DNA from 3 places in the Pseudonocardia sp. Ae717_Ps2 genome. Region 2 is predicted to be linked to each of the others. Evidence: predicted binding sites of a transcription regulator. Region 2 holds the regulator's gene; each other region holds the start of a gene.
The links. The regulator LexA, encoded in region 2, represses DNA repair genes until DNA is damaged. The targets are predictions, from matches to a motif close to CGAACACGTGTTCG.
Positions count from the first base shown of each region.

Region 1: dnaB (replicative DNA helicase) is a predicted target of LexA. The motif match lies at 4,296-4,309, and genes of this name have one in related genera.
Region 3: recA (recombinase RecA) is a predicted target of LexA. The motif match lies at 7,151-7,164, and genes of this name have one in related genera.

Region 1 is NZ_MCIS01000001.1:5,797,421-5,807,267, reverse strand. Features, by position in the region: partial or broken gene Ae717Ps2_RS35485 (glycosyltransferase family 87 protein) at 1-27, shown strand, start outside; gene Ae717Ps2_RS26825 (hypothetical protein) at 635-958, shown strand; gene Ae717Ps2_RS26820 (deoxyribonuclease IV) at 1,006-1,773, opposite strand; gene rpsF (30S ribosomal protein S6) at 2,080-2,394, shown strand; gene Ae717Ps2_RS26810 (single-stranded DNA-binding protein) at 2,406-2,945, shown strand; gene rpsR (30S ribosomal protein S18) at 3,000-3,236, shown strand; gene rplI (50S ribosomal protein L9) at 3,251-3,697, shown strand; gene dnaB (replicative DNA helicase) at 4,340-5,749, shown strand; gene Ae717Ps2_RS26790 (DUF3040 domain-containing protein) at 5,826-6,164, opposite strand; gene Ae717Ps2_RS37470 (dTDP-4-dehydrorhamnose 3,5-epimerase family protein) at 6,336-6,854, opposite strand; gene Ae717Ps2_RS26780 (BlaI/MecI/CopY family transcriptional regulator) at 7,239-7,601, shown strand; gene Ae717Ps2_RS26775 (SDR family oxidoreductase) at 7,733-9,352, opposite strand; gene Ae717Ps2_RS26770 (AI-2E family transporter) at 9,398-9,847, opposite strand, start outside.
Region 2 is NZ_MCIS01000001.1:4,043,650-4,053,496, reverse strand. Features, by position in the region: gene hflX (GTPase HflX) at 1-1,377, shown strand, start outside; gene Ae717Ps2_RS36225 (hypothetical protein) at 1,413-2,495, shown strand; gene lexA (transcriptional repressor LexA) at 2,524-3,282, opposite strand; gene Ae717Ps2_RS18535 (hypothetical protein) at 3,525-3,749, shown strand; gene Ae717Ps2_RS18530 (hypothetical protein) at 3,913-4,749, shown strand; gene nrdR (transcriptional regulator NrdR) at 5,376-5,867, shown strand; gene Ae717Ps2_RS18520 (vitamin B12-dependent ribonucleotide reductase) at 6,009-8,879, shown strand; gene Ae717Ps2_RS18515 (hypothetical protein) at 8,988-9,629, shown strand; gene Ae717Ps2_RS18510 (alpha/beta fold hydrolase) at 9,642-9,847, opposite strand, start outside.
Region 3 is NZ_MCIS01000001.1:1,374,318-1,384,164, forward strand. Features, by position in the region: gene Ae717Ps2_RS06660 (carbon-nitrogen hydrolase family protein) at 1-562, shown strand, start outside; gene Ae717Ps2_RS06670 (ATP-dependent helicase) at 586-5,703, opposite strand; gene Ae717Ps2_RS06675 (hypothetical protein) at 5,778-6,299, opposite strand; gene Ae717Ps2_RS37230 (hypothetical protein) at 6,469-6,636, shown strand; gene Ae717Ps2_RS38110 (hypothetical protein) at 6,646-6,807, opposite strand; gene Ae717Ps2_RS06680 (DUF3046 domain-containing protein) at 6,885-7,079, shown strand; gene recA (recombinase RecA) at 7,339-8,391, shown strand; gene Ae717Ps2_RS40245 (regulatory protein RecX) at 8,394-9,650, shown strand; gene Ae717Ps2_RS06695 (hypothetical protein) at 9,679-9,847, opposite strand, start outside.

The DNA of each region.
Region 1 (9,847 bases), 1.8 Mb from region 2:
GTCGCGATCGCCGCTCTGGCGCTGCGCGCTCCGCGGCCGCCCGCGGTCGCCGAGCTGGCCTTCCTGACGGTCGCGGCGTTCCTGCTCCTGAACAAGGTGTGGAGCCCGCAGTACTCGCTCTGGCTGGTCCCGCTCGCGGTGCTCGCCCTGCCGCGCTGGCGGCTGCTGCTGGCGTGGATGACCGTCGACGCGCTGGTGTGGGTGCCGCGGATGTACCAGTACCTCGGCGTCGCGAACAAGGGGCTGCCCCCCGAGCCCTTCCTGGTGACGGTGCTGGTCCGCGACGCCGTGGTCGTCGCCCTGTGCGTGCTCGTCGTCCGGCAGATCCTGCGGCCCGGCACCGACCCGGGCCGGGACCCGGAGCCAGTGTGGCCGGTCGGCCCACGTTCCTCCCGGGCTGCAGCGCCCCCAGTGCCCGCCGCCGCGTCCGCCGGGGCCGTGCCCGCACGGAGCGGGCGGCGCCGGAGCGGGGACGGCGGCGGACCCGGCGCCACCGGTCCGGACGGCGCGACCCGGTCCACCGGCTCCGGCCGGGCAACTCGCGCGGCCGCACCCCAGCCGTGGCCGTCCCGGGCGGCCCGCCCCCGGCGCGATCCCGTGGGAGGAGATCGGACTCGAGCTCGGTCCGGACCGCGTGCTCGGCCTGCTCGACGACTACCCGACCCGATCCGGCTACGTCATCACCCCGGTCGTGCTGTGGGCCGGCGGTGCGGGCGAGCCGACGCCGAACCCGGACGAGGTGGCCGAGCTGTACCGCCCGCCGCTGGCCGAGATCGACCACGAGCCGCGGTTCCTCACGATCCCCGAGTCCGACGCCCCGGCGATCCAGGTGCCGCTGTTCGGCCGCTTCGTCCACGCCCCCACCGGCGCGGTGCTCCACCAGTTCCGCGAGGTCGTCCTGCACGGGCGCCCCACCCGGGTCGCACACCTGGAGCAGCCGGTCTTCGCCTGGCGCTGAGGCGCCCCGGGGCTCACGCCGGCTCGCGGGTACCGCCCGAGCCCGCCTCAGGTGTGCTCCCGCAGGAACGCGATGTCGCGGGCCTGCCCCTCGGCCGGGGTCTCCACCACGACCGGCGCCCCCGCCGCCGCGACGACGGCGGCCAGCTCGTCCGGCGGGATCGTGCCGTCGTCGATGTTGGCGTGCCGGTCGCGGGCCGAGTCGAACGCGTCGCGCGAGTTGTTCAGGTGGATCAGGTCGATCCGCCCGGTGATCCCCCGGACCCGGTCGACGATCCCGGCCAGCTCCTCGCCGCCGGCGAAGGCGTGGCAGGTGTCCAGGCAGAATCCGACGCCGAACTCGCCCACGGCGTCCCACAGCCGGCCCAGCGCGTCGAACCGGCGGGCCATCGCGTTGTCCCCGCCCGCGGTGTTCTCGATCAGGACGGGCACGTCGAAGCCGTGCTCACCGGCCTGGCGCTCGACGAACTTGCGCCAGTTGTCGACGCCGACCGCCGGGTCGTCGTCCTTCGTGACGTGGCCGCCGTGCACGACCAGCCCGAACGCGCCGACCTCGGCGGCCCCGGCCAGGTGGTGCTGGACGATCGTGCGGCTGGGGATGCGGATCCGGTTGTTCGTGGACGCGACGTTCGCGGTGTAGGGCGCGTGCACCACCACCGCGACGTCCGAGGCGGCCAGCTCCGCGGCCCGCGGGTGCGGCGGCGGCTTCTTCCAGCCCTGCGGGTCGGACAGGAAGAGCTGGATCACCTCGGCCCCGACCTCGGCGGCCGCGGCCAGGGGGTCCTCGGCGTCGCGGACGTGTGCTCCGATCTGCATGCGGGCACGGTAGCGAGGACCCCCGACGGTCCTCGGCCGCCGGTGGGGTCCGCCGCGGCGCTCCCCCGCGGGAGGCCGCGGACCGGGCACCCGTACGGCGACCGGCGCCCCCGCGGGCACGACCCGGACCCGCCACGGCGATCCCCGTACCCGCAGGTCGGGGCCGGACCGGCCGTTGCTAGCCTGTACCGGCATCCCCGCAGGTCCCGTGCATTCCGCCGGAAACTGTCGGGGTGCACTGAGAACCTCCTGTCACGGCCGTCCGGGCCGTGACCGTTTCGAGTCCATAGGAGGTGAGTGGTTCTCATGCGTCACTACGAGGTCATGGTCATCCTCGACGGCGGCCTGGACGAGCGCACTGTGCAGCCGTCCCTGGAGCAGTTCCTCACCGTCGTGAAGAACGACGGCGGATCGGTCGAGAAGATCGAGGTCTGGGGCAAGCGCCGCCTGGCCTACGAGATCAAGAAGCAGAGCGAGGCCATCTACGCGGTCCTCGACATCACCGCGGAGCCCGCCACCGTCGCCGAGCTGGACCGCCAGCTGGGTCTGAACGAGTCCGTGCTGCGCACCAAGGTCCTGCGCAAGGACGTCACCCGCACGCCGGCGCCCGCCGCCGGCTGATTGGAGCCGTCATGGCCGGCGAGACCGTTATCACCGTCGTGGGCAACCTGACGGCGGATCCCGAGCTGCGGTTCACCCCGTCCGGCGCCGCGGTCGCCAACTTCACCGTGGCGTCCACCCCGCGCACCTTCGACCGCCAGTCCGGAGAGTGGAAGGACGGCGAGGCGCTCTTCCTGCGCTGCAACATCTGGCGCCAGGCGGCGGAGAACGTCGCCGAGTCCCTGACCCGCGGCGCGCGCGTCGTGGTCCAGGGTCGTCTGCGCCAGCGGTCGTTCGAGACCAAGGAAGGCGAGAAGCGGACCGTCGTGGAGATGGAGGTCGACGAGGTCGGCCCGTCCCTGCGCTACGCGACCGCCAAGGTCAACAAGGTCAACCGGGGCGGAGGCTCCGGTGGCTTCGGTGGCGGCGGCGGTGGCTACGACGGCGGTGGCGCCCGACAGGGTGGCGGTTCCGGCGGCGGAGGCAACTCCGGCGGCGGCTATGACGACCCCTGGGGTTCGGCCCCGCCCGCGGGCAGTGGCGCCGCGTCCGACGACGAGCCCCCCTTCTGATCCACGTACCTCTCCGCCCGTGACGGGCGGAGGACGATCTCCAGGAGCACCACCATGGCCAAGGCCATCGTGCGCAAGCCGAAGAAGAAGGTCTGCGCTTTCTGCAAGGACAAGGCCCAGCTGATCGACTACAAGGACACCGGTCTGCTGCGGAAGTTCATCTCCGACCGCGGGAAGATCCGTGCCCGTCGGGTCTCCGGCAACTGCCGGCAGCACCAGCGGGACGTCGCCGTCGCGGTCAAGAACTCCCGCGAGGTGGCCCTGCTGCCGTACACCTCGACCGCTCGCTGAGGAAGGGGAGACACATGAAGCTCATCCTCAACGCCGACGTCCCGAACCTGGGTGCCCCGGGTGACATCGTCGAGGTCAAGGACGGCTACGGCCGCAACTACCTGCTGCCGCGCAAGCTCGCGGTCGTCGCCACCCGTGGCGCCGAGAAGCAGGTCGAGCAGATCCGCCGGGCCCAGAAGTCCCGCGAGATCCGCGACCTGGGCCACGCCCAGCAGGTCGACTCGCAGCTGCGCAACATCAACGTGACCGTCGCGGCCAAGGCCGGCGACACGGGCCGCCTGTTCGGCTCGATCACCCCGGCCCAGGTCGTCGACGCCGTCAAGGCGGCCGGCGGTCCGCTGCTGGACAAGCGCAGCATCGACGTCCCGGGTCACCTCAAGACCCTGGGCAAGCACCAGGTGCAGGTCCGCCTGCACCCGGAGGTCACCACCGAGCTGCCGATCGCGGTCGTCGCGAGCTGAGCGGCTCGGTGGTCGTACGACCACCGAGCGTGATCAGGGCGGGGTTCGGAGCCATGTGCTCCGGACCCCGCCCTTTCGCGTGTCCGGAGTCGGCCGTACGGGCGCCACGGACACGGTGCGCAGTCCCGGGTGGACGATCGACACCGATCGAATGACCCCGCACCGGGATGCCTTGTCACGCAGCCGACACGCCGCCCGGTGACGATCCACTCGTCGGGCGGGCCTGTGGACGCGCCGGGCGGTGAACGGCCCGCCGGGCGCTCCGACACGCCCGTACGCGGCGTGCGACGACACGCCAGAGCAAAGTTGTCCACAGCTGTGAGTATGCCTCTGACCTGCGGATACGGCCCGTTCCGGGATGCTGTCCCCAGGTTGTCCCCAGCACGGTCCCGGGACGGGCGGCATCCGTGCACAGTTCATCCCCAATTCGATCACCAGGCCGGTTCGCCACGGGCCCTGCGGCCGACCTACTGTCGGTCGTGCCGGTACGCGAGCGCCGTGCTCCCCGGGTCGCGCCCGCCGCGGTCCGTCGGGCACCACGCCGGCCGGCAGATCACCGACGACGGTCGCGAGTGGGCGGTAAGCACCACTCGCGCGTCGAACGTGCGTTCGGTACTGTGTCCACCGGGGGTGACGCTGCGTATGGCTCTGACGGACGATCGTCCCGGCAACAAGCCCCGTGCGGTCCGTGACGGCGAGAAGGCGTCCGGATCCGGCGAGAGCGCGACGTTCGACCGTCAGCCGCCGCAGGACCTCACGGCCGAACAGTCGGTGCTCGGCGGCATGCTGCTGAGCAAGGACGCGATCGCCGACGTCGTGGAGGTGCTGCAGCCGGAGGACTTCTACCGGCCAGCCCACCAGACCGTCTACGAGACGATCCTGGACCTCTACAGCCGTGGCGAGCCCGCGGACGCGGTGACCGTCTCGGCGGAGCTGCAGCGGCGCGGTGAGCTGGTCCGCCTCGGCGGCGCGCCCTACCTGCACACCCTCATCGCCACCGTGCCCACCGCGGCGAACGCGGCGTACTACGCCGAGATCGTCGGCGAGAAGGCGGTCCTGCGTCGGCTGGTCGAGGCGGGCACCCGGATCGTGCAGCTCGGCTACCACGGCGCCGACGGCGGCGACGTCGACGACGCGGTGGACCGGGCCCAGGCCGCGGTCTACGAGGTCACCGAGCGCACCACCACCGAGGACTACACGGTGCTGGAGGAGCTGCTCCAGCCCACCATGGACGAGATCGACGCGATCGCCTCCCGGGGCGGCCAGTCCACGGGCGTGCCGACCGGCTTCGCCGACCTCGACCAGGTCACCAACGGTCTGCACCCGGGCCAGATGGTCGTCGTCGCGGCCCGTCCGGGTCTGGGCAAGTCGACCCTGGGGCTGGACTTCGCCCGCTCCTGCTCCATCAAGAACGGCATGACCAGCGCGTTCTTCTCGCTGGAGATGAGCAAGTCCGAGATCGTCATGCGTCTGCTCTCGGCGGAGGCCCGGATCCGGCTGGCCGACATGCGCGCCGGCCGGATGTCGGACGAGGACTGGACGCGGATGGCGCGGCGGATGTCGGAGATCTCCGAGGCGCCGCTCTACATCGACGACTCGCCGAACCTGACGCTCATGGAGATCCGGGCCAAGGCGCGCCGGATGAAGCAGCGCTACGACCTGAAGCTGATCATCCTGGACTACCTGCAGCTGATGACCTCGGGCCGCAAGGTCGAGTCACGTCAGCAGGAGGTCTCGGAGTTCTCCCGGCAGATCAAGCTGCTGGCCAAGGAGCTCGAGGTGCCGGTGGTGGCGATGAGCCAGCTGAACCGTGGTCCCGAGCAGCGCACGGACAAGCGGCCGATGCTGTCGGACCTGCGTGAGTCCGGTTCGATCGAGCAGGACGCGGACATGGTGGTGCTGCTGCACCGTCCCGACGCGTTCGAACAGGACGACCCGCGTGCCGGTGAGGCCGACCTGATCCTGGCCAAGCACCGTAACGGCCCCACCACGACGATCACCGTCGCCCACCAGCTGCACTACAGCCGGTTCTCCGACCTCGCCCACGGCTGAGGCCGGGCCGGACGCGCCGTGCGTCCCGGGCCCGGTGCGTGCCGGCGTGCGGGTGGGCCGGTGTACGGATGGCCGGTCAGGCGGTGCCGGGCCGCGCCTGCGGACCGGTGGTGGCCGCGACGGCCAGCGCGAGGGCGGCCACGACGATCCCCGCGACGACGACCGGCACGCTCACCAGCACGGCGCCGAGCAGCAGCACGACCAGCGCGATCCCCAGCAGCATCGTCGGGAACGGCCCCGAGCCGTGCACGGTGCGCCGGTCGCGGGCGAACCCGGCGAGCAGCCGTCCGCCGTGCCGGGCCGGGGCGTGCAGCGCGGTGTTCAGCGCGGAGATCCGGCGGACCAGTTGCGGGTCGGTCCGGCGCAGCTGCACCTCGATCTCGTGCAGCCGACGGTTCTCACGCTCGCTCAGCACCGCGGCAACCCCTCGCGTCCGTGTCCCGGCAGACACGGTCGTGCCGCCGTCCGGCACGGGGCGTCGTCGATCCGGCCTGGTACCGACGTTACGTGACCGATTCGTGATCTCGGCGACCGGGCCGACCGGCTCACATGCGCCCGTCCTCACACCGGGGGGCGGCGCCCGGGGTCACCAGAGGGAGACGCGGTCCCGGCGGGGGCCTGCGGGGGCGCCGAGGCGGGCGATCAGGGCGGCCCAGGAGCGTGCGGTTCCCGGTGTCCGGGACGGTCGGGGGCGCAGCCAGCGGACCGCGAGGTCCGGGTCGTCCGGGTCGACGTCGAAGCGCTCCCGCCGCGGGAGACGGGTGACACTGCGGAGCTCGACGACGGTCCCGCTCGCGACGGACTGGACGCCGTAGAGGCAGCCCGGCGGGACGAGCAGCCGCTGCGGGCCCTCGAGCAGGGCGACGGCGAGCCTGCCGAAGGTGCCGCCGTCCGGCCGGGCGTCGATGACGACGGCGTAGCCGCTGCCACGGGGGACGCCGAGCAGCATCGCGTCGCCGGGGTGGCCGAACAGGCCGAGCACGGCGTCCTGGGCGGGGCGGCGCCGTCGTCGCACGGTGAAGGGGGCGAGGTCCGGTCCGGAGGCGCCGGTCGCGGTCGGGTCGAGCAGCAGCGCGCCGGGCACCACGGTCCGTACGACGTCCACTCGACCTCCCTCGGGTCCGGTCACCGCGTGCGACGGGCGCGCGGTGGGCTGCGGTTGCGGTACCGGAGGTGACAACGAGCGGCCCCGGTCCCGGTGACGCAGCGCGAGTCCGCGTTGCTCCGATCGAGTGCACAGCGGGCAGTCGGGCGCCGTACCTGTTACCGCTACCGGTACGCCCGCGACGAGCGAATGTGCCGGGCGAGTACCCGCCGCGGGGTACGTGGTGCCGAGACCGTTGCGCTGCGTGGGCACGGTCGTGCTCGGCCCGGGGCCGCGCCGTGTACGCGTTGGTGGACCCGTGTACACAGCGTCCGACCGCCGAGGCGCGGTCACCGATCGGGGGAGCATGGGGGGTTGCGGTTACCCTCGGACCGGGGAGGGGACATGCGTGGTCGACTCGGCGAGCTCGAGGCCGCCGTGATGGACGTGTTGTGGAGCGGTGTGGGCCCGTGCCGGGTGCGCGACGTCCGCGCCCGTCTGGCCCCGGCCCGTCCGCTGGCGTACACGACCGTCATGACGGTGCTCGACAACCTGCACCGCAAGGGCTGGGTGCGACGTGAGCTGGAGGGTCGCGCCTACCTCTACACGCCGGCCGCGAGCCGCGAGGAGGAGACCGCGCGTGCCCTGCGCGACCTGCTCGACGGTCCGGGCGACACCGAGGCGGTCCTCCTGCACTTCGCGCGCTCGGTGACCGAGCGCGAGTCCGCCGTGCTGCGCGCCGCCCTCCAGAGCCCCGACCGCGGCTGACACCGCCCCCGGCCCCCGATCGCGGCCGACATCGCCCTGCGGAGCGAGTGCGGCCGACACCGCCCTCCCGGGGCCGAACCGGTCCGGTCCGGACCGGGGCCGGCGGCGTCGGGGTCCCGGACCGGAGCGGGTCAGGCCGCCCGGTCGCGCTGCGGGCGGGACCGCAGCCAGGCCGGACGGCGGCTCGCCGGGGCGGGGCCGTCGTCGTCGCGCTCGGCGGTGCGGGTGATGTTGCGGACCATCCCGCCGAACACGATCCCGTGGAACGGCGCGACCGACCACCAGTACAGGTAACCGGCCAGGCCGTGCGGGATGAACACCGCGCGCTGGTGGTAGACCGACCCGCCCGGACGCGGGCGCACCGACATCTCCAGCCAGGCCCGGCCGGGCACCTTCATCTCCGCGCGCAGCCGCAGCAGCCCCTCCTCGGGGCCGCAGTCGCTGCCGGCCGGGCGGGGCCCGCCGGGCTCGATCATCCGTTCCACCCGCCACCAGTCCAGTGCGTCGCCGGTGCGCAGGTCGTGTGGGTCGCGACGGCCGCGGGACAGCCCGACACCGCCGACCGCGCGGTCCATCCAGCCGCGCACCGACCAGGCCAGCGGGAACGAGTACCAGCCGCGCTCGCCGCCGATGCCCTCGATGACCGTCCACAGCCGTTCCGGGGTCGCGTTGCAGGGTTGCTCGCGCTCGTCGAGGTAGACGTCGCCGCCGGCCCAGTCCGGATCGCTCGGCAGCGGGTCGGACGGCACGTTCTCCACGGTCGCGCCGGACCAGCGGGTCTCCACCTCGCCGTCGGTGATGCGGGACAGAGCCAGCTCGACGGCCCGGTCGTAGCCGATCAGGCCCTCCGGCGGGTCCGGCACCCAGCGCTTGAGGTCGTCCTCGGTGCAGACGACCTCGTGCACCAGCGACTCGATGAGCGGCGTGGCGATCGACTTCGGCACGGGGGTGACGACGTTGATCCAGTGCGCCGACAGCGACGGCGTCAGCACCGGCACCGGGACCACCCGGCGTCGCGGCAACCCGGCGACGCGGGCGTAGCGCTGCATCATGTCGTAGTAGGTGAGGATCTCCGGGCCGCCGATGTCGAACGTGCGGTTCAGCTCGGCGTCCGGGGCGTCGATCTCGGCGACCCGGATGAGGTACCGCAACACGTCGCGCACCGCGATCGGCTGGACCCGGTTCCGCACCCAGCGCGGCGTGATCATCAGCGGCAGTCGTTCGGTGAGGTAGCGCAGCATCTCGAAGCTGGCCGACCCGGAGCCGAGGATCACCGCGGCCTGCAGCACGACCGTCGGCACCCCGGAGCGCAGCAGCGTCTCGCCGACCTCCACCCGCGACGCCAGGTGCGCCGACAGCCCGCCGGGCGGCGTGTCCGGGTGCAGTCCGCCCAGGTAGACGATCCGTCGCACGCCGGCCGCCCGCGCCGCCTCACCGAGGATGAGCGCGGCGCGCCGGTCGGTCGCCGCGAAGTCGGAGTCCGACAGCGAGTGCACGAGGAAGTAGACGACGTCGACGTCCTCGCAGGCCGCGCGGACGCTGTCCGGGTCGAGCAGGTCGCCCTGCACGATCTCCGCGTCGGCGGCCCACGGCACGTCGGCGAGCTTGTCCGGGTTGCGGACCAGGCAGCGCACGTGGACCGGGCCCGCGGACGGGTCCGGGACGAGGTCGGGCTCGGGACCGCGGCCCAGCAGCCGGGGCGCGAGCCGCCCACCGATGTAGCCGGTCGCACCCGGCACGAGATAGCGCACGTCGCGATCATCCCACCGCAGGCCCTGTGCGGCAGGGCGTGCCGCTCAGCCGGGCAGGGCGGGCGGTGGGTTCGCCTCGCGGGGGCGCAACGGGTCCACCGCCCGCGGCGCGACCTCGCGCGACGCGACCAGGGACCGCACCGCGGCGGTGAGCACGGCCAGCAGCGGGACGGCGAGCAGCGCGCCGGCGATCCCGGCGACGACCACCCCGACCGCGACGCCGAGCGCCACCGCCAGCGGGTGCAGACGGACCGCCCGGCCCATCAGCAGCGGCTGCAGCACATGGCTCTCCAGCTGCTGCACGGCCAGCACGACACCGAGCACGATCAGTGCGGTCACCGGCCCCTCGGTCGCCAGCGCGACCAGCACGGCGACGGCGCCGGTCAGCACCGCCCCGATGACCGGCACGAACGCGCCGAGGAACACCAGCGCGGCCAGCGGCAGCACGAACGGCACCCCCGTCGCCCACAGGCCCAGGCCGATCCCGAGGGCGTC
Region 2 (9,847 bases):
TCCACCGAGCTCACCGACATCACCGAGGTCGAGTACCGCAAGCTCCAGCTGGAGCGGGTCGTGCTCGTCGGTGTCTGGACCGAGGGCACGGCCGAGCAGGCCGACAACTCGATGACCGAGCTGGCCCGCCTCGCCGAGACCGCCGGTTCCGAGGTGATGGACGGCCTCGTGCAGCGCCGCTCCAGCCCGGACCCGGCCACGTTCATCGGCTCCGGCAAGGTCGAGGAGCTGCTCGGGGTCGTCCGCGCCACCGGCGCCGACACCGTGATCTGCGACGGCGAGCTGTCACCCGGCCAGCTCCGTCAGCTGGAGGAGCGGCTCAAGGTCAAGGTCATCGACCGGACCGCGCTGATCCTCGACATCTTCGCCCAGCACGCCCGCTCCCGGGACGGCAAGGCCCAGGTCGAGCTCGCGCAGCTGTCCTACCTGCTGCCGCGGCTGCGCGGCTGGGGTGAGGCGCTGTCCCGGCAGGTCGGTGGCCGGGCCGCGGGCGGCGTCGGTATCGGTGGCCGTGGCCCCGGTGAGACGAAGATCGAGCTGGATCGGCGCCGCATCCGCGCGCGGATGTCGAAGCTGCGCCGCGAGATCGGTGCGATGCGCCAGGTCCGCGAGACCCAGCGCGGCAGCCGTCGCCGCAACGAGATCCCCTCGGTCGCGATCGTCGGCTACACCAACGCGGGCAAGTCGAGCCTGCTCAACCAGCTCACCGACGCCGGGGTTCTGGTGCAGGACGCGTTGTTCGCGACGCTGGACCCGACCACCCGCAAGGCACAGACGCCCGACGGGCACGACTACACCCTCACCGACACCGTCGGGTTCGTGCGGCACCTGCCGCACCAGCTCGTCGAGGCGTTCCGCTCCACGCTGGAGGAGGCCGCCCGGGCCGACCTGCTGGTGCACGTCGTCGACGGGTCCGACCCGCTGCCCGACGACCAGATCGCCGCGGTCCGTCAGGTGCTCGTCGAGGTGGGGGAGGCCGCGGGCGACACGATGCCCCCCGAGCTGCTCGTGATCAACAAGATCGACGCGGCCGGTGACCTCGCGCTGGCCCGGCTGCGGCACGCCCAGCCGGACGCCGTGTTCGTCTCGGCACACAGCGGCACCGGGATCGACCGGCTCCGCGAGCACATCGCCGAGCGCCTGCCGCGCCCGGACTACGAGGTCGACCTCCTGCTGCCCTACACCGAGGGTGCGCTGGTCGCGCGGCTGCACGACGACGGCGAGATCCTCGCCGAGTCCCACACCGCCGACGGCACCCGGATCCGGGCGCGGGTGAAGCCGGAGCTGGGCACCGCGGTGCTGCCGTTCGCGGTGGCGGGCTCTGCCGTCCCGATCGGGACCGGCGCCGACCTGCCGGCGACGGCAGCGGGCCACTGAATGGGCGGCCGGGTGGGCGGCCGCGTCCGGGGGTCGTGGCCCGCCGCCTGACCATTGTCGTCTGCCTGACCACTGTCCTCTGCCTGGCCGGTGCGCTCACGGGTGCGGCCGCGCCGCCGCCCGGGGCGCACCCGGTCTGCACCGTCGACGATCCGCGGCTGGCGGAGCTGTCCGGGCTGGTCGCGCAGGGCCCGCCCGGCGGAGCCCCGCAGCGGTACCACGCGATCGTCGACGGCGGGGGGACCGCGCGGACGTTCACCCTGGACCCGTCCGGCTGCGCAGTCACCGGAACCCGGCAGGCCGACGTCCCGGTCACCGACGTCGAGGACCTCGGGCTCGGGCCGGGCGGGGATCTCTGGCTCGCCGACACCGGTGACAACGGGGCACAGCGTGGCTCGGTCCGGCTCGTCGTGCTGCCCCCGGCCGGGCCGCCACGCGTGTACGACCTGGACTATCCGGACGGTCCGCGCGACGTCGAGGCGCTGCTGGTCGGCGACGACGGCGTGCCCCTGCTGGTGGACAAGACCACCGGGGCCGCCGGGGTGTACCGACCCGACGCACCGCTGCGCGAGGGCGGGGGCCCGGTCCCGCTGCGTCGGGTGGCACAGGTCGTGCTGCCCTGGTCGGGCACCGGTGGCGGGCCGCTCGGGGCTGCCGGATCCCGCACGATCACCGGCGGCGGGGTCTCACCGACCGGGGCCGACGGCGGACGCGCCGCCGTGCTGCGGACCTACACCGACGCCTGGGTGTTCCCGCTGCCCGTCGGCGGACCGGCGACGGCCGACGTGCTGGTCGCGGCGCTGGGCGGGGCACCACTGCCGGTGCCGTTGCCGGACGAGGCCCAGGGCGAGGCGATCGCCCCGGACGGCCGGGGTGCATTGCACTCCGGCAGCGAGGCCCGGGGCCCGACCGCGGCGGCGATCACCGTCGTCCCGGGCGCGGTGCCCGCGGCGACCGGCCCACGGGCACCGGTCGTGGCCCAGCCCGCCGAGGTGCCGGAGTACCGCACGTACCCGTCGTGGCTGCCCGCCGCGGGCGGGGCGGCGGTGCTCGCGGTGCTGCTGGTGACCGGTGCCGTCGCGATGTCCCTGCACGGACGGCGCCGCCGGTCCCGCTGACCGCGGGAACCGGGCGCCGCCGAGGAGGTCAGAGGCGGCGCAGGACCGCCACGACGCGGCCGAGGATCGACGCGTCGTCACCCGGGATCGGGTCGTAGGCGTCGTTCGCCGGCATCAGCCAGATGTGCCCGTCCTTGCGGCGGAACGTCTTCACCGTCGCCTCGCCGTCGATCATCGCGGCCACGATCTCGCCCTGCTCGGCCACCGGCTGCTGACGCACGACGACCCAGTCGCCGTCGGTGATCGCGGCGTCGACCATCGAGTCACCCTTGACGTTGAGCAGGAACAGCGTGCCCTCGCCGACGATCTCGCGCGGCAGCGGGAACACGTCCTGCACGGCCTGCTCGGCCAGGATCGGGCCACCGGCGGCGATGTCGCCGATGAGCGGCACGAACGCCGGCGCCGGCCGCGCGGAACGCAGCTCGGCGGTGTCGGCGTCGGAGTCCGACCCGTCGGTGCCGGCGATCTGCTCCGGGCTGCGGACGTCGACCGCGCGGGTGCGGTTCGGGTCGCGCCGGAGGAAGCCCTTGCGCTCCAGGGTCCGGAGCTGGTGGTGCACCGACGAGGTGGACGTGAGGCCCACCGCGTCACCGATCTCGCGGACGCTGGGCGGGTAGCCGTACCGGTCCACCCAGTCCCGGATGACGGCCAGGACCTTCTTCTGCCGCGGGGTCAGGCCGCGGGTGTCGGTCGCGGGGTCGGGGAACTCCCGGACCGTCGCGGATCCCCGGTCCGCGGCGGTGCCGGTCACGCCGGGACCACCGTGTCCGGTGTCGTCCGCTGCCATCGCATTCGCCTCCTCGGGGTACTTACGGCGACGACCCTAGCCGTCGCGGGCCCGTTCGCCAAACATGCGTTCGAAGTCGCCCGGGGCGTGTCGTGGATTCCGTCGGGCCGTGGTGGTAGAACATCGCACAGGCGTTCGATCGAACACCAGTTCGATCGGTCTGGTTCGATCGGATGCCGTCCGCGTCGCCGTCCGGCCGCGCGGGGCGACCGGCAGCGGGAACGGCAGTGGGGGTGGCGATCGTGGACGCAGCGGTCATCGGGGGTATGACGGTCATCGGACGGGCTCCGGTCGGCACCGCGGCCGGCGCGGTGCGGCCCGTACCGACGCCGGGTCCCGTGCGCCGCGTGGTGGCGGCGGTGGGTGTCCTGCTGGCCTCGGCGGCCGCGGTCGTCGCGCTCGGGGTGGTCGCCGACGTCGCCGCCCACGGCCCGGCCGTGCCGCCCGCGGTCGGCGCGCCACGCTGAGAGCGTCTCCGGCACGTGCGGTGACCTGCGGAGACGCGGTTGTTGTCGGTGTCGGGTGCTACACCGCTCGTACGCCCGTTCGACCGGGCTCGGGGAAGGGCCGGTCGGGAGCGGGGGAGACGAGACCGCCCGGGGGACGGGCGGTCCGACGGCAGGAGGAACCATGCGAGAGCTCGACGAGCGGATCCGCGACCACGGCGCGGTCGGCTGCCTGACCGGTGCCCCCGCGCCCGGCACCCCCACCTCGCGCGCCCGGCGCGCCGCCCGGGAGCGGGTGCGGGCGGCGGAGGGTGTGGCCGGTCCGGCCGGTGCCGGCTCGTCGGCCGTCGCGCGCGCCGCGCACCGGTGGGCCGCCCACGGTGCACGGGAGCGCGCACTGACCGAGTCGGTCGCGCGGCACCCCGCCGCCCGTTCCCGGCGCGCCACGGCGTCCGGTGTCTCGGCAGCCGGTGTCTCGGTGCCTGGTGTCCCGGTGCCTGGTGTCCCGGTACCTGGTGTCCCGGTGCCTGGTGTCCCGGTGCCTGGTGTCTCGGCGCCCGGTGTTCCGACGTCCGGTCCGACGGCGCCTGGTCCGACGGCTCACGGTCCGACGGCTCACGGGCGTGCGGCCCGGACCGCGGCACCGGTCGGTCCGGCGGTCCCGCGTGGCGTCACCGGTGGTCCGAACGTCGCGGTCCGGACGCCCCGCTGCACCACCTCGGCGCCGGGCTCCACGGCGACCCTGGTGCGGCCCGCCCGGGTCGCGGCGCCGTCCGGTCCGCGGTCGGTGGCCGTGCCGGCGCCGCGCACGGTCCGTCCGCTGGACCGGCGTTGCCTGGTCCCGGCCCGCCCCCGCCCGGCCCGCAGCCGGGTCCGCGGGCGCCTGGAGCGGTTCCTGACCGGGGTCGCGGTGCTGCTGTGCGCCACGACCGCGGTGGTGGCGCTCGGGCTGCTGGGCGACGCGGCGGCGGGCTGGAACGCCCCCGCGGCCGCCGTGCCGTCGGTCGGTGCCGTGCGCTGAGGAGTGTCGGGGCCGCGGTGCGGTCTCGTGGGCTGGGCCGGTGGCCCGGAGTGGTGCCGGCGTGTCCGGCCCGGGTCATGCAGTGGTGCGGTGCCGACGTGTCGGGCTCCCGGGGCGGAGCCGGTCGGGCGTGCCGTGGTGCGGTGCCGGCGCGGCGACCGTGGTCACGGCGGTGGCGGTGCGGTGACGGTGTGGAGCGATCCGGCGCCGTGTCGGCGTCGCATCGGGTGACGGCATGCGCCGGGCCGGCACGCGGATGTCGGGCGGCGGTCGCCGGGATGTCGCCGGATCGTCGGCGGTGAGCCGCCGGGCGCGTCGGCAGGGCGTGTCCCCGCATCGGGTGGCCGCCGGTCGCGGTCCCCGCGGCGCGACGGACGGCGCCGCGCGTGACGTTCCTCGGCGCCACCAGCGCCGATGTCCCCCTCCATGATCGTCGGCGACGAGCCGGTCGCGGAACGTGGTGTGCAACGCTCGGATCCCGATCGGGCGAAGCTCGGCGCGGCGTGGGCCCCGGGATGGCGGACCCCTAGATGTAGGGGTTACATTGACGTTGTTCCGCCACTGGTTGGGGGGATGGATTGCTGCGGAGAGTTTCCGGAACGTTACGGGAGAGGGTGTGAGCGTCCATGCGCTGCCCGTTCTGCCGGCACCCGGATTCCCGCGTGATCGACTCACGGACCGCCGACGACGGGACCTGCACCCGTCGGCGCCGGTCCTGCACCTCGTGCGGACGCCGGTTCACCACGGTCGAGGAGGCCGTGCTCGCCGTCGTCAAGCGCAGCGGGGTGACCGAGCCCTTCAGTCGACAGAAGGTCGTCAGCGGGGTTCGGCGGGCGTGCCAGGGCCGGCCGGTCGACGAGGACGACCTGCAGCAGCTCGCCCACCGGGTCGAGGAGACCGTGCGGGCACGCGGGGCGGCGGAGCTTCCCAGCCACGAGGTCGGACTGGCGATCCTCGGGCCGCTGCGTGAGCTCGACGAGGTCGCGTACCTGAGATTTGCGAGCGTCTATCGCTCCTTCTCCTCCATCGAGGACTTCGAGAAGGAGATCGCCGACCTGCGTTCGGCGGCTGCCGGGGAAGCAGCCGACGACGAGGCCGGCCACAACCGGGACGGGTGAGCCGCTCGGCGGCACGGGTCCGGCGCGCACCCCGCGAGGGGGCGACCGGTACCGGCCGTCGTCGCAGGTCGTACCGGAGGGGAAGACCGTCCGCGCACCCCAGCGCGCGGGTGGTACACGGTGACAAGTGCGGAGGCATGCATGACCGAGACCGTCGGGGGCCCGACGACAGACACCGGTGAGAGCGCGGCTACCAAGCCGGCGCGCAGCCGCGGGAAGACCGGCGCCAAGCGCGCGCCCGGCCTGACCGTCCAGCGTGTCTTCACCACCGAAGGGGTCCACCCCTACGAGGAGGTGGAGTGGGAGCGCCGCGACGTCGTCATGACCAACTGGCGCGACGGCACGGTCAACTTCGAGCAGCGCGGCGTCGAGTTCCCGCGCAGCTGGTCGGTCAACGCCACCAACATCGTCACCAGCAAGTACTTCCGCGGCGCGGTGGGCTCGGACACCCGTGAGTCGAGCCTGAAGCAGCTCGTCGAGCGGGTCGTCGGCACCTACAAGCGGGCCGGTCTCGAGCACGGCTACTTCGCCACCGAGGGCGACGCCGAGATCTTCGACCACGAGCTGACCTGGATGCTGATCCACCAGGTGTTCAGCTTCAACTCGCCGGTGTGGTTCAACGTCGGCACCGCCAGCCCGCAGCAGGTCAGCGCCTGCTTCATCCTCTCGGTCGACGACACCATGGAGTCGATCCTGAACTGGTACCGCGAGGAGGGCCTGATCTTCAAGGGCGGCTCCGGTGCCGGCCTGAACCTCTCGCGCATCCGCTCGTCGAAGGAGCTGCTGTCCTCGGGCGGCACCGCCTCGGGCCCGGTCTCGTTCATGCGCGGTGCCGACGCCTCCGCGGGCACCATCAAGTCCGGCGGCGCCACGCGGCGCGCGGCGAAGATGGTCGTCCTCGACGTCGACCACCCCGACATCGAGGAGTTCGTCGAGACCAAGGCCAAGGAGGAGGCCAAGGTCCGCGTCCTGCGCGACGCCGGCTTCGACATGGACCTGGGCGGCTCCGACATCACCTCGGTGCAGTACCAGAACGCCAACAACTCCGTCCGCGTCACCGACGAGTTCATGCGCGCGGTCGAGGAGGGCACCGACTTCGGTCTGCGTGCCCGGATGACCGGTGAGGTCATCGAGCGCGTCGACGCCCGCAAGCTCTTCCGCGGCATCGCCGAGGCGGCCTGGAACTGCGCCGACCCGGGCATCCAGTACGACGGCACGATCAACGACTGGCACACCACCCCGGAGTCCGGCCGCATCAGCGCGTCGAACCCGTGCTCGGAGTACATGCACCTGGACAACTCCAGCTGCAACCTCGCGTCGCTGAACCTGCTGAAGTTCCTCGACTCCGACGACCGGTTCGACGCCGAGACCTTCGCCAAGGCCGTCGAGCTGATCATCACCGCGATGGACATCTCGATCTGCTTCGCGGACTTCCCGACCGAGCCGATCGCCGACACCACCCGGAAGTTCCGCCAGCTGGGCATCGGCTACGCCAACCTCGGCGCGCTGCTCATGGCGACCGGCCACGCGTACGACTCCGAGGGCGGCCGCGCGCTCGCCGGGTCCATCACCTCGCTGATGACCGGTGCCGCGTACAAGCGCTCCGCCGAGCTCGCCGGTGTCGTCGGTCCGTACGAGGGCTACGCCCGCAACGCCGAGGCCCACCAGCGGGTCATCCGCAAGCACGCCGCGGAGAACGACCGCATCCGCACCTTCGCCTCCAGCACCCCGGTGCAGAAGCTCGCCACCCAGGTCTGGAAGCAGTGCCAGGACATCGGTGAGGTCAACGGCTGGCGCAACGCGCAGGCGTCGGTGCTGGCCCCGACCGGCACGATCGGCCTGATGATGGACTGCGACACGACCGGCATCGAGCCGGACCTGGCGCTGGTCAAGTTCAAGAAGCTGGTCGGCGGCGGCTCCATGCAGATCGTCAACCAGTCGGTGCGCCGGGCCCTGGACAACCTCGGCTACCAGGCCGAGCAGGCCGAGGCGATCGTCGAGTACGTCGCCGAGCACGGCCACGTCGTCGACGCCCCGGGCATGAAGCCCGAGCACTACGAGGTGTTCGACTGCGCCATGGGCGACCGGACGATCGCCCCGATGGGCCACGTCCGCATGATGGCCGCCGCGCAGCCGTTCCTGTCCGGCGCCATCTCCAAGACGGTCAACATGCCCGAGCGGGCGACCGTCGAGGACGTCGAGCGGATCTACCTCGAGGGGTGGCGCCTCGGTCTCAAGGCCCTGGCGATCTACCGCGACAACTGCAAGGTCGGCCAGCCGCTGTCCGCGGGCAAGGGCGGCGACAAGAAGGCCGGCGGTGACACCGCGGAGGCCGAGAAGGTCACGGTCGTCGAGCAGCGGCCGGTCCGCAAGCGGCTGCCGAAGAAGCGGCCCAGCGAGACCGTGTCGTTCACCGTCGGCGGCGCCGAGGGCTACCTCACCGCCGGCAGCTACCCCGACGACGGCCTCGGCGAGATCTTCGTCAAGCTCGGCAAGCAGGGCTCGACCCTGGCCGGTGTGATGGACGCCTTCTCGATGTCGATCTCGGTGGGCCTGCAGTACGGCATCCCGCTGGAGTTCTACGTCTCGAAGTTCTCCAACCTGCGCTTCGAGCCGGCCGGGATGACCGACGACCCGGACGTGCGGATCGCGACCTCGGTGCTGGACTACCTGTTCCGCCGCCTGGCGCTGGACCACCTGCCGTACGAGAAGCGCGCCCAGCTGGGCATCTTCTCCTCCGACGAGCGGTCCGCCCAGGTCGAGAACGACTACGGCACCGGCGAGAAGCTCGACATCGAGGAGTTCCGTTCCTCGGTGCCGACGATCGAGGAGCGCAAGGAGGCCGGTGCCGAGCCCGCACCGGTCGAGGTCGGCAGCTCCACCGAGCTGCTCGAACTGCGGCTGGGCAAGGCCGCCGACGCCCCGCTGTGCATGACCTGCGGGACGAAGATGCGCCCCGCCGGGTCCTGCTACCTCTGCGAGGGCTGCGGCTCCACCAGCGGCTGCAGCTGAGCGACACCGCACCACACCGGGGCGGCTCCGACATCGGGGCCGCCCCGGCGCGCGTGGCGGTGCAGGATCGTCGGTGCAGGGATCGTCGGTGCAGGGATCGGAGACCGGGTGACCGAGGACCGCACCGCGGAGGTGGCCGGGCGCCTGCGCGTCGACCCGCGGGTGCTCGCCGTGCTCGTCGCCGCCCCGTGGCGCGTCGCGGACGGCCACGACACCGCGCCCGTCGCCGAGCCGCCGGGGGAGCGCGGCACCGTCTACGTGGGCGTCCCGTCCCCGGCGGAGCTGCGTGAGCTCGACCTGCCGACCGACGGGCTGCGGCACTTCGGGCTCACCCCGGCCGACCTGCGACGCGGCGGCTGGACCGATGCGGACCTGCGTTCGGCGGGGCTCCTCCCACCCGGCGCGGAGCCGGACCCGGTGGCCTGGTTCGTCGCGGGGGAGCCGCCGCAGCTGATGCTCGGGTTCGACCCGTCGGGGCCGGTGCTGCTCGCCCGACCGGAGCCCCGCTGGGACGGCCACCTCCCGGTGCTCGACCCGGCCGACGCCGTCGAGGTGCCGGTCCTGCCCGGCTGCGACGACCCGGACGGCGACCCCGGGCTCGCCATCCGCCAGGTGCGTGACGGGCTGCTGCGCCGGGCCCGGCGCCGGCTCACCCACTGCGTGATCTGCCTGCGCCCGGTGCACCGGGCCGCGACGGTGCACGGCGCCTGCCACGGGTGCGCCGGCAGCTGGCTCGGCGTCGTCCTCTGACGCCGGCCCGGGTCAGGTCGCCGACACCGGACCCGGCCGCGCCCCGGCACCGGCGGGCGGGGGAGGGCAGCGCAGCAGCTGACGCCACTGCTCGGGGCTCCACCGTGCCGGGTCGGTGGAGTCGAGGAACTCCTCCAGCACCCCCACGAACCGGGCCGGGTCGCTGTGGTGCGGGAAGTGCCCGGCGTCGTCGAACACCTCCAGCCGGCTGCCCGGCA
Region 3 (9,847 bases), 2.7 Mb from region 2:
CGCCGGGATGTTCACCCCCGCCGACGACGGCCGCGTCCGCAACACCCTGCTCGTCACCGGCCCGGGCGTCGAGGAGCACTACGACAAGATCCACCTGTTCGACGCGTTCGGGTTCGCCGAGTCCGACACGGTCGCCCCGGGGGACCGGCCGGTCACGGTCACCGTCGACGGGGTGACGGTCGGCCTCGCGACCTGCTACGACCTGCGGTTCGCGGGCCTGTTCCAGACCCTCGGCGACGCCGGTGCGCAGGTCGTCCTCGTGCCCGCGTCCTGGGGCGCGGGGCCGGGCAAGCGGGAGCAGTGGGAGCTGCTGGTGCGCGCCAGGGCCCTCGACACGACGGCCTTCGTGGCTGCCTGCGACCAGGCGGACCCGGAGGCGGCGGGGCGCCCGGTCCCCGGTGGCGCCCCGACCGGGATCGGGGCGAGCACGGTCGCCGGCCCGACCGGCTCGGTCGTCGCGGCGCTGGACGCCGCACCGGGGACCCTGGTGGTGGACCTGGACCTCGACGCGGTCACCGCGGCCCGCCGGGCGATCCCGGTCCTGGCCAACCGGCGGTACTGACCCGGGGTGCGCGGTGTCGCCGGTCAGGCCCGCAGCCGCAGCCCCTTCGGCGTCACCCGGAACCCGGCCTCGGTGAGCACCTCCGACAGCGCCGAGGCCAGCGAGTCCTGTCCGTCGGCGCGCTCGACGGCGAGCGATCCCAGCCAGCCCTCGTGCACCGCCCCGGCGAGCGACTCGGCCCCGGCGCGCAGCTCGTCACGGTCCTCGGTGAACGACAGCAGCGACTTCCCGCCGCGTTCGACGTAGAGCGCTGGCGCCCCGTCGACGAGGGTGACCAGGGCGCCTGCCTTGCGACCGGGGCGGTGCCGGGTCTCGCCGGTCGTGTCCGGCCACGGCAGGGCGGCGCCGTAGGGCTGGGCGGGGTCGGTGGCGGCGAGCACCACCCGGGACAGGTCGCGCCACGCCTCCCGCGGCGCCTGCGGGCGGCGGCCGGCGCCCCCGTCGAACTCGGCGTGGCGACCCGCGCCGCCGAGCCCGCCCAGGCCGCCGCGCAGGTCGTCGGGCACCCCTGCGTACGGGTCGTCGGTCCCGGGGGAGCCGGACGCGTCACCGACGAGGTCGCCAGGCAGCGGGTCCCCGTCCCCGGCGTCACCGGCGGACCCGGTGGGATCCGGATGGCCGTCGTGCGGGGCGTGGCCGCCGGGCTCCGAGAGGTCGTCGGGGTCGGGGACGGACGGGCCGGGACGGTCGGCGGGGTCGGCGATGACCGCCCCGGGACCGGCGCCGAGGCGGCGCGGGCCGGTCTGCGGGGAGGTGGAGGGGGCGTCGAAGGTGCCGGCGAGGGCCCGGACCCGGTCGATCGCACCCGGTACCGCGAACTGCGCCGCGCCCAGCCCCTCGACGATGTAGCCGCGTCGGCACCGGCCGGACTCCTCCATCGCCCGGAGCACCTTGTAGACCGCGGCGAACCCGCCCGTGACCCGCTCGGTGCCCAGCGCGCCCCGGGTCAGCACGCCGTGACGCTCCAGGAACGCCTCCGCCGCAGCGTGCGCACGGCGGGTCGGGTCGGGCTCGCGCGGCACCGCCACCGACCAGCGCCCGCCGACCGACGGCGGCCCGGTCCGGCTGGGCATCGACGGCCGCCCCGCACGCAGCTGTGCGTAGCGTCCGCGGGCCGGTCGCCGCGCCGTGCGATGCGCCCCGCCCTGCCGCCCGGAGGCGCCCCGTCGTGAGCCGCCCCCGGACAGCCGGGCCCGCAGCGGGCCGAGCGTGTCGTTGGTGAGCGCACCCGCCCAGACCAGGTCCCAGACGGCGGCGACGACGTCGTCGTCGGAGGGGGCCGGCTCGCCCTGCTCGGTCAGCAGGACCCCGGCCCGGGTCGCGAGCTCGCGGAAGAACAACGCACCGCCCCCGGAATCGGGCGCCGCCCCCGGGTCGGTCAGCGCGGCCGGGTCGGTCAGCCCGAGCGCGGCCAGCACCGCGGTGTGCAGCGGGGTGCCCGCGGTGTCGAGGTCCGGGGCGGGCAGCAGCAGGTCCGCCACGTCGGCCGGGGCCAGCGCGAGCCAGCCGTCCTGCCCGGACAGCGCGCCGCACCCGACCCAGGTCACCTCACCGGCGGCGGTCAGCTCGTCGAGCAGCGCGGGGGTGTAGCCCGGCAGCCGGGCGGGCAGCACCAGCGACTCGACCGCGCTCGCCGGCAGCGGCGCCCCGGCGAGCTGCTCGACCACACCGAGCACGTCCTCCGCGCCCGGTGCACGGCGCACCCGGCCGCGCCGCTCGGAGCCCGACCGCACCTGCACGCCCTGCCACTGCGGCAGGAACCGCCCCAGCGCCCGCTGCTCGACGGGCTCGACCTCGTGGCGCAGCTTCGCAAGCGACGCGCGCCGCAGCCGGCGCAGCACCTCGGCGTCGCAGTACTCCGGCTCACCGCCGGACCCGGCGGGCACCGAGGCCTGCGGCCGCAGCTCGCCCTTCATCAGCCGCCCGGTGCCGGTGAGCCGTTCCAGCACCCCGGCGACCACGGCCACTCCCAGTCCGAAGCGACGGGCGAGCTCGGCGGCGGTGAACGGTCCGTGCGTACGTGCCCAGCGCAGCACGAGGTCCCCGAGCGGGTCGGGCACCGGCTCGGTGAAGGCCTCCGGCACCCCGACCGGCAGCGCCGTGCCCAGCGCGTCCCGGATGCGCCCGGCGTCCTCGATCGCGATGAAGCGCTCCTCACCGGCGATCCGCACCCGCAGCGCCCGGCGGTCGCGCTCCAGCTGCTCCAGCCACGCCGGGTCGACGCCGCGGGCCCGCGCGTCGGCCTCGGACAGGTCACCGACGAAGCGGAGCAGGTCCGCGGCACCCTCCACGTCACGGGCGTGCCGCTCCGGGTCGGTGCGCTGCAGCTGCCCCTCGATCTCGGCCAGCATCTCCGGGTCGAGCAGCTCCCGGATCGCCTCGGAGCCGAGCAGCTCCGCCAGCAGTGTCGAGTCCAGCGACAGGGCGGCCGCGCGCCGCTCGGCCAGCGGCGCGTCGGCCTCGTAGAGGAACATCCCGACGTAGCCGAACAGCAGGCTGCGCGCGAACGGCGACGGCTGCGCGGACTCGACCTCGACGACCTTGACCCGGCGCGCGGCGACGTCGCCCATCAGCTCGCGGAGCCCGGGCAGGTCGTAGACGTCCTGCACGCACTCCCGCATCGCCTCCAGGGTGATCGGGAACTGCTCGAACTTGCCCGCCACGCCCAGCAGCTGTGCCGAGCGCTGGCGCTGCTGCCACAGCGGGCTGCGGCGGCGCGGGTCGCGGCGGGGCAGCAGCAGCGCCCGCGCGGCGCACTCCCGGAACCGGGAGGCGTAGAGCGCCGAGTTCCCCAGCTCCGCGACGACGATCTGCTCGATCTCGCCCGGTTCCAGCAGCACGTCCTCCGCGTTCGGGACGACCTCGGTGCCGTTGTCGTCGACCGCGTCCGGCAGGCGCAGCACGATCCCGTCGTCCGCGCCCGACGCGCTCACCTCGACCCCGCGTCGCTCCCGCATCCGGGCCGCGATCGCCAGTGCCCACGGCCCGTTGACCTGAGCACCGAACGGCGAGTGCACGACGAGACGCCAGTCGCCCAGCTCGTCGCGGAACCGCTCCACCAGGATCGTGCGGTCGCTCGGCACGTGCCGGGTCGCCTCACGCTGCTCGCGCAGATAGGACAGCAGGTTGTCGCAGGCCCACGCGTCGAGCCCGGCCGCGGTGGCGCGCTCGCGGGCCTCGGCGTCGGCCAGCCCGGACATCTCGCGCACGAACGCGCCGACCGCCCGGCCCAGCTCCAGCGGCCGCCCGATCGACTCGCCCTTCCAGAACGGCATCCGGGCGGGCACCCCCGGCGCCGGGGTGACGATCACGCGGTCGTGGGTGATGTCCTCGACCCGCCACGACGAGGTCCCCAGCAGGAACGTGTCCCCGACGCGGGACTCGTAGACCATCTCCTCGTCGAGCTCACCGACCCGCGACCCGGCGCCGTCCGCGCCGCCCGGGGTCATCACGGTGAACAGGCCGCGGTCGGGGATGGTGCCGCCGGAGGTGACGGCCAGGCGCTGCGCGCCCGGGCGCCCGCGCAGCTCGTCGGTGACCCGGTCCCAGGTGATGCGGGCGCGCAGCTCGCCGAACTCCTCGGACGGGTAGCGCCCGGCCAGCATGTCGAGCACCGAGTGCAGCGCGGAGTCCGGCAGTGCTGCGAACGGGGCCGCCCGACGGATCGTCGCGGCCAGGTCGGACAGCTGCCACGGCTCCATCGCGACCATCGCGACGATCTGCTGGGCCAGGACGTCGAGCGGGTTCCGGGGATAGCGGGTGGACTCGATCGACCCGGTCGTCATCCGTTCGGCGACGACGGCGCAGGACACGAGGTCCCCGCGGTACTTCGGGAACACGACACCCTCGGACACCGCGCCCACCTGGTGCCCGGCGCGCCCGACCCGCTGCAGCCCGGACGCGACCGACGGCGGTGCCTCGACCTGCACGACCAGGTCGACCGCGCCCATGTCGATGCCCAGCTCCAGGCTGGACGTCGCAACGACGCACGGCAGCACGCCGGACTTCAGCTCCTCCTCGACCAGGGTCCGCTGGTCGCGCGACATCGAGCCGTGGTGGGCCTTGGCGACCGTCGGTGCGACCCCGCCGCCCACCCCGGACTGCCCGACCGCCTCGGCAGGGAACGCGCCCGGCGCGGTGTCGAGGTCGGCGGCCTCCTCCAGTGCGGTCTCCTCCAGTGCGGCCGCCTCCTGCTCGGCGGCGAGCTCGTTGAGCCGGGAGGTCAGCCGCTCGGCGAGCCGGCGGGAGTTGGAGAACACGATCGTCGACCGGTGCTCGCGCACCAGGCCGAGCAGCCGCTCCTCGACGGCGGGCCAGATCGAGGGCCTGCGTGCGGTGCCCGCGGCGGACCCGACGACCTCCTCGTCGGTGCTGCCCGGCGCGGGCCGCTCGTCGAGCGCGGCCAGGTCGGGCACCGGGACCTGGACCTCGACCCGGATCGTCTTGGGGATCGTGGGCTGCACGACCTCGACCGGGCGCGTACCGGACAGGAACGTCGAGACCTCGTCGACCGGGCGCACGGTCGCCGAGAGCCCGATCCGCTGCGGGGTGGCCTCGGTGATCTCCTCGAGCCGTTCCAGCGACACCGCCAGGTGCGCCCCCCGCTTCGTGCCGGCGACGGCGTGCACCTCGTCGAGGATCACGGTCGTCACCCCGCGCAGCGACTCCCGCGCGGCCGAGGTGAGCAGGAGGAACAGCGACTCCGGAGTGGTCACCAGCACGTCCGGCGGGGTGCGCTGGAACTGGCGCCGCTCGTCGGCCGGGGTGTCGCCGGTGCGCATCCCGACGGTGATGTCCGGCACCGGCTCGTCGAGCCGCTGCGCGGCCTGGCGGATGCCGGTCAGCGGCGAGCGGAGGTTGCGCTGCACGTCGACGGCGAGGGCCTTGAGCGGGGAGACGTAGAGGACCCGGCAGCGGTGCTTGCGTTCGGCGGGCGGTGGCGTCGCCGCGAGCCGGTCGAGCGCCCAGAGGAACGCGGCCAGGGTCTTGCCGGACCCGGTCGGCGCGACGACGAGGGCGTTGCGCCCGGCCTGTGCCGCGGACCAGGCGCCCTCCTGGGCCGCGGTGGGCGCGGCGAAGGCCCCCTCGAACCACTGGCGGGTGGCGGGGGAGAAGCCCTCGAGTGCGGTCACGCCGACCATCATGCGGGTGGGGTCCGACAGTCACCCGCCGAGCACCCGCCGAGCTCCCGTCGGACCGGGCGTGACCTGCGAGGTCAGCGGGCGGCGTCGGCCCTGGTACGGGGCCAGACCTCCGCGGCGTCCTCGGCCGGGAACTCCGCGACGACCGCCGCGACCGTCCAGACCATCGACGCCAGGAAGTCCACGCCCAGGGCGTCGACGTAGTGCGAGGTCTCGCGGGCGTCGGCCGGGTCGACGAGCGGGGCGATGGTGTAGCGCGCCCGGGCCGCGTAGCGCGGGCCCAGGTTCTGCCCGATCCAGGCCAGTGCCCGCTCGGAGCGGTCGTCGTGGTCGACCAGCGCGGCGCGGGCGGCGTCGTACCAGTCGGCCAGCACCAGGAAGGCCAGCGACCAGCCGGGCGGCGTGGTGTCCGGCGGCACGTCCCGGTCGACCGCGGTCAGCCGGCGCACGGCGAACCGGGCCGGATCGGGCCCCGGCGCGGCGAGCGTCTCGCGGACCGCCCCGGCCAGCACGTCGGACACCATGCGGTAGGCGTTCCGCAGCTCCGCGTCGTCCGCGCCCGCCGACCTGCGTGCGTTCGGGGTCGTCCCCGCCATGTCCACCGTCCTCCGCTCGTGTGGCCGGGCCGGAGCGTAACGCCCTGGCGCACGGCGGCCGTCGCACGGCAGCATCCGTCCGTGACCGCCGCACCCGACGCCGTCTCCCCGCCCCAGAACCCCGCGCAGCCCCGGCTGCTGACGGTTCTCGCGATGGTGCAGGTGCTCGGTGGACGTGGCGATGAACCTGGCCGGTGCCGCCGCCGGAATCGTGGCCGGGGTGCTCGTGACGGTGTCGTCCTACGCGCTGCTCGGCGCGGTGGCGGTCGTGGTGACGGTGCCGTTCCTGCTGGTGGCGGTGCGTTCGGCCGGTGCGGGACGCCCGGCGGCCGGCTGAGCGAGACCCTCAGCGACGGCGCTGGTGGAGCCACCAGCGCACCAGCACGACCAGTGCGGACAGCAGCGCGAGCAGGGACACGATCTGCCACGCCAGTGGCGAGCCGATGCCGGTCGTCGCGAGGACCTCGTCGGCGACGTCGACCGGGACGGTGGCGAGCAGTTCGGACATATCACCCAGGCTACCTGCTCCGGGGCGTCATCGGGCGGACGCCGCACGGAACGGGTGACCCGTCTACCCTCGCGGACGTGCGACTGAGCCACTTCCGGGAACTGATGGAGGGCGAGTTCGGGCCGGTGCGGGCGGCGTCGCTGTCCCGCGACCACGTCTTCTCCGAGCTCGGCGGCCGGACCGTCGAGCAGGCGATCGAGGCCGGCGTCGACCTGCGCCGGATCTGGCGCGCGGTGTGCGCGGCCTACGAGGTCCCACCCGCACGGCGGTAGCGGCGTTCCGGGCGGTCGTGCTGACCGCTCGGCTCCCGTGGGCGCCCGGTCGGCGTGTCGCGGTGTCGGATCGAACGCGTGTTCGTCTACGGTTCCGGCAGGGCTTGCGGTACCGGTCCTGCGGCGTGGTGCCGGACGAGTTGTCCACAGGCGCCGATCCGGGCCCGAAACTGTCAGGGGTACCCCATACCGTTGTGGTGTGCCTCCCCGAAAGACACCAGCAGGACCCGACCGTCGACCACCAGCGAGGAGTCAAGAGATGTCCGCTCCGGACCGCGGCAAGGCGCTCGAACTCGCCCTCGCCCAGATCGAGAAGAACCACGGCAAGGGATCGGTGATGCGCCTGGGCGACCAGGCCCGCGTCCCGATCAGTGCCATCTCCACGGGCTCCATCGCGCTCGACGTCGCGCTCGGCGTCGGGGGCATCCCGCGCGGCCGGGTCGTCGAGATCTACGGCCCGGAGTCCAGCGGTAAGACCACGGTCGCGCTGCACTGCGTGGCGAGCGCGCAGGCCGCGGGCGGTGTCGCCGCGTTCATCGACGCCGAGCACGCGCTCGACCCGGAGTACGCCAAGGCGCTCGGTGTCGACACCGACGACCTGCTGGTCTCCCAGCCGGACACCGGTGAGCAGGCGCTGGAGATCGCGGACATGCTGATCCGCTCCGGCGCGCTCGACATCATCGTCATCGACTCGGTGGCCGCGCTCGTGCCGCGTGCCGAGATCGAGGGCGAGATGGGTGACAGCCACGTCGGTCTGCAGGCCCGGCTGATGAGCCAGGCGCTGCGGAAGATCACCGGTGCCCTCAGCAACTCCGGCACCACGGCGATCTTCATCAACCAGCTGCGCGAGAAGATCGGCGTGATGTTCGGGTCCCCGGAGACCACGACCGGTGGTAAGGCGCTGAAGTTCTACGCGTCGGTCCGCATGGACATCCGCCGCATCGAGACGCTGAAGGACGGAACCGACATGGTCGGCAGCCGGACCCGGGTCAAGGTCGTGAAGAACAAGGTGGCCCCGCCGTTCAAGCAGGCGGAGTTCGACGTGCTCTACGGCGTCGGCATCTCCAAGGAGGGTTCGCTGATCGACGTGGGCGTCGAGCAGGGGATCATCCGCAAGTCCGGCGCCTGGTACACCTACGAGGGCGACCAGATGGGGCAGGGCAAGGAGAACGCCCGCAAGTTCCTCAAGGAGAACCCGGACGTCGCCGCCGAGGTCGAGAAGCGCATCAAGGAGAAGCTGGGGATCGGCGCGGTCGTCGACGCCGAGGAGACCAGCCCGGTCGAGCCCCTCCCGGCCCCGGTCGACTTCTGAGCGTGACCGGCGACCACGACGGGTCCGGAGGCACGTCCGGACGGGACGGTGCGGAGCCGACCGGGCCCCGCACCGTCCCGCTCGACGACCTGTTCGGCGTGACCCCGTCGGGTGCCGACGCACCGGATCCGCCTGCGATCCGGACCGTCGATCCGACCGGCGACGAGCCGGGGGAGCCCGCTGCGGAGCCCTCGTCCGTCCCCGGGTGGGACACGAGTCCGCATCAGGTCTCCTTCGCGACGCTCAGCGGCACCGACGGGTCCCCCCCGACGATCACCGACCCGTCGGCGGCCCGGCCGACGGATCCGGCGGCCGACGCTGCGACGGACGGGGTGGCGGAGCCCGCCCCGGTCCGCAGGCTGACCTTCGACGACCCCGCCCCCGGCCCCGCTGCGGGCAGCGGCACGGACGGTGGTGGCGACGGATCCGGCGCGCCCCGCGTGGTCTCGTTCGAGGAGCTCTCGGGACGGGGCACACACCGCGGCGGAGCCCGCCGCGACCGTGCGACCCCCCGCCGGCGCCCGACCACCGCAGCGGCCGTGACCGGTGCGGGTACCGCGGCGGCCACGACCACTCCGCACGCCGCGGCCGACCTGTCCCGGAGCACCGGACCTGCTGGGCCGGGCACCGAAGCGACGGGCACCGAGAAGACGGGCGCCGCCTCCCGTGGCCGTCGTCGCGGCGAGGGTCGTGGCCGGGGGAGCCGCCGGAGCGAGGAGCGCACCCCGCGCGTCGAGACACCGCAGGAGCAGGAGAGCCGCGCCCGCGACATCTGCCTGCGCCTGCTCACCGACCGCGCCCGCACGGTCAAGGAACTCGGCGACGCGCTGCGCCGCAAGGAGATCCCCGACGAGGTCGCGCACCGCGTCCTCGAGCGGTTCGACGAGGTCGGCCTCGTCGACGACCAGGCCTTCGCCGAACAGTGGGTCCGGTCCCGGCACCGTCACCGCGGCCTCGGCAAGCGGGCGATCGCGATGGAGCTGCACCGCAAGGGCGTCGACCGCGAGATCGCCGACGAGGCACTCACCGGCATCGACGACGCCTCCGAACGTGACCGGGCCCGTGAGCTCGTCGTGCGGCGGTTGCGGAGCCTGCCCGTCGGGAGCCGCGAGGAGCGGCAGTCCAGTGCCCGCAAGCTGGTCGGCATGCTCGCGCGCAAGGGCTACGGCCCCGGGGTCGCCTACGGGGTGGTCAAGGAGGAGATCGCCGCCGCCGGTGCGGACGCCGACGAGCTGGGTGAGGCCCCGCCCGAGGACTGACCCGTCCCCGGCGGGACCCGCCGGCCGGTCACGACCGCAGGTACCAGGCGAACCAGTCGCGCATCGTCGGCGTGAGGTAGTGGGTCGGCGGCACCTGCTCGGCCGGGAACAGCGAGAACCCCTGCGGGGCGTGCCCGGGCCGGTCGTGGAAGTAGGTCCCGCTGACCCAGGCCGGGTTGATGTCCAGCTCCATGCCG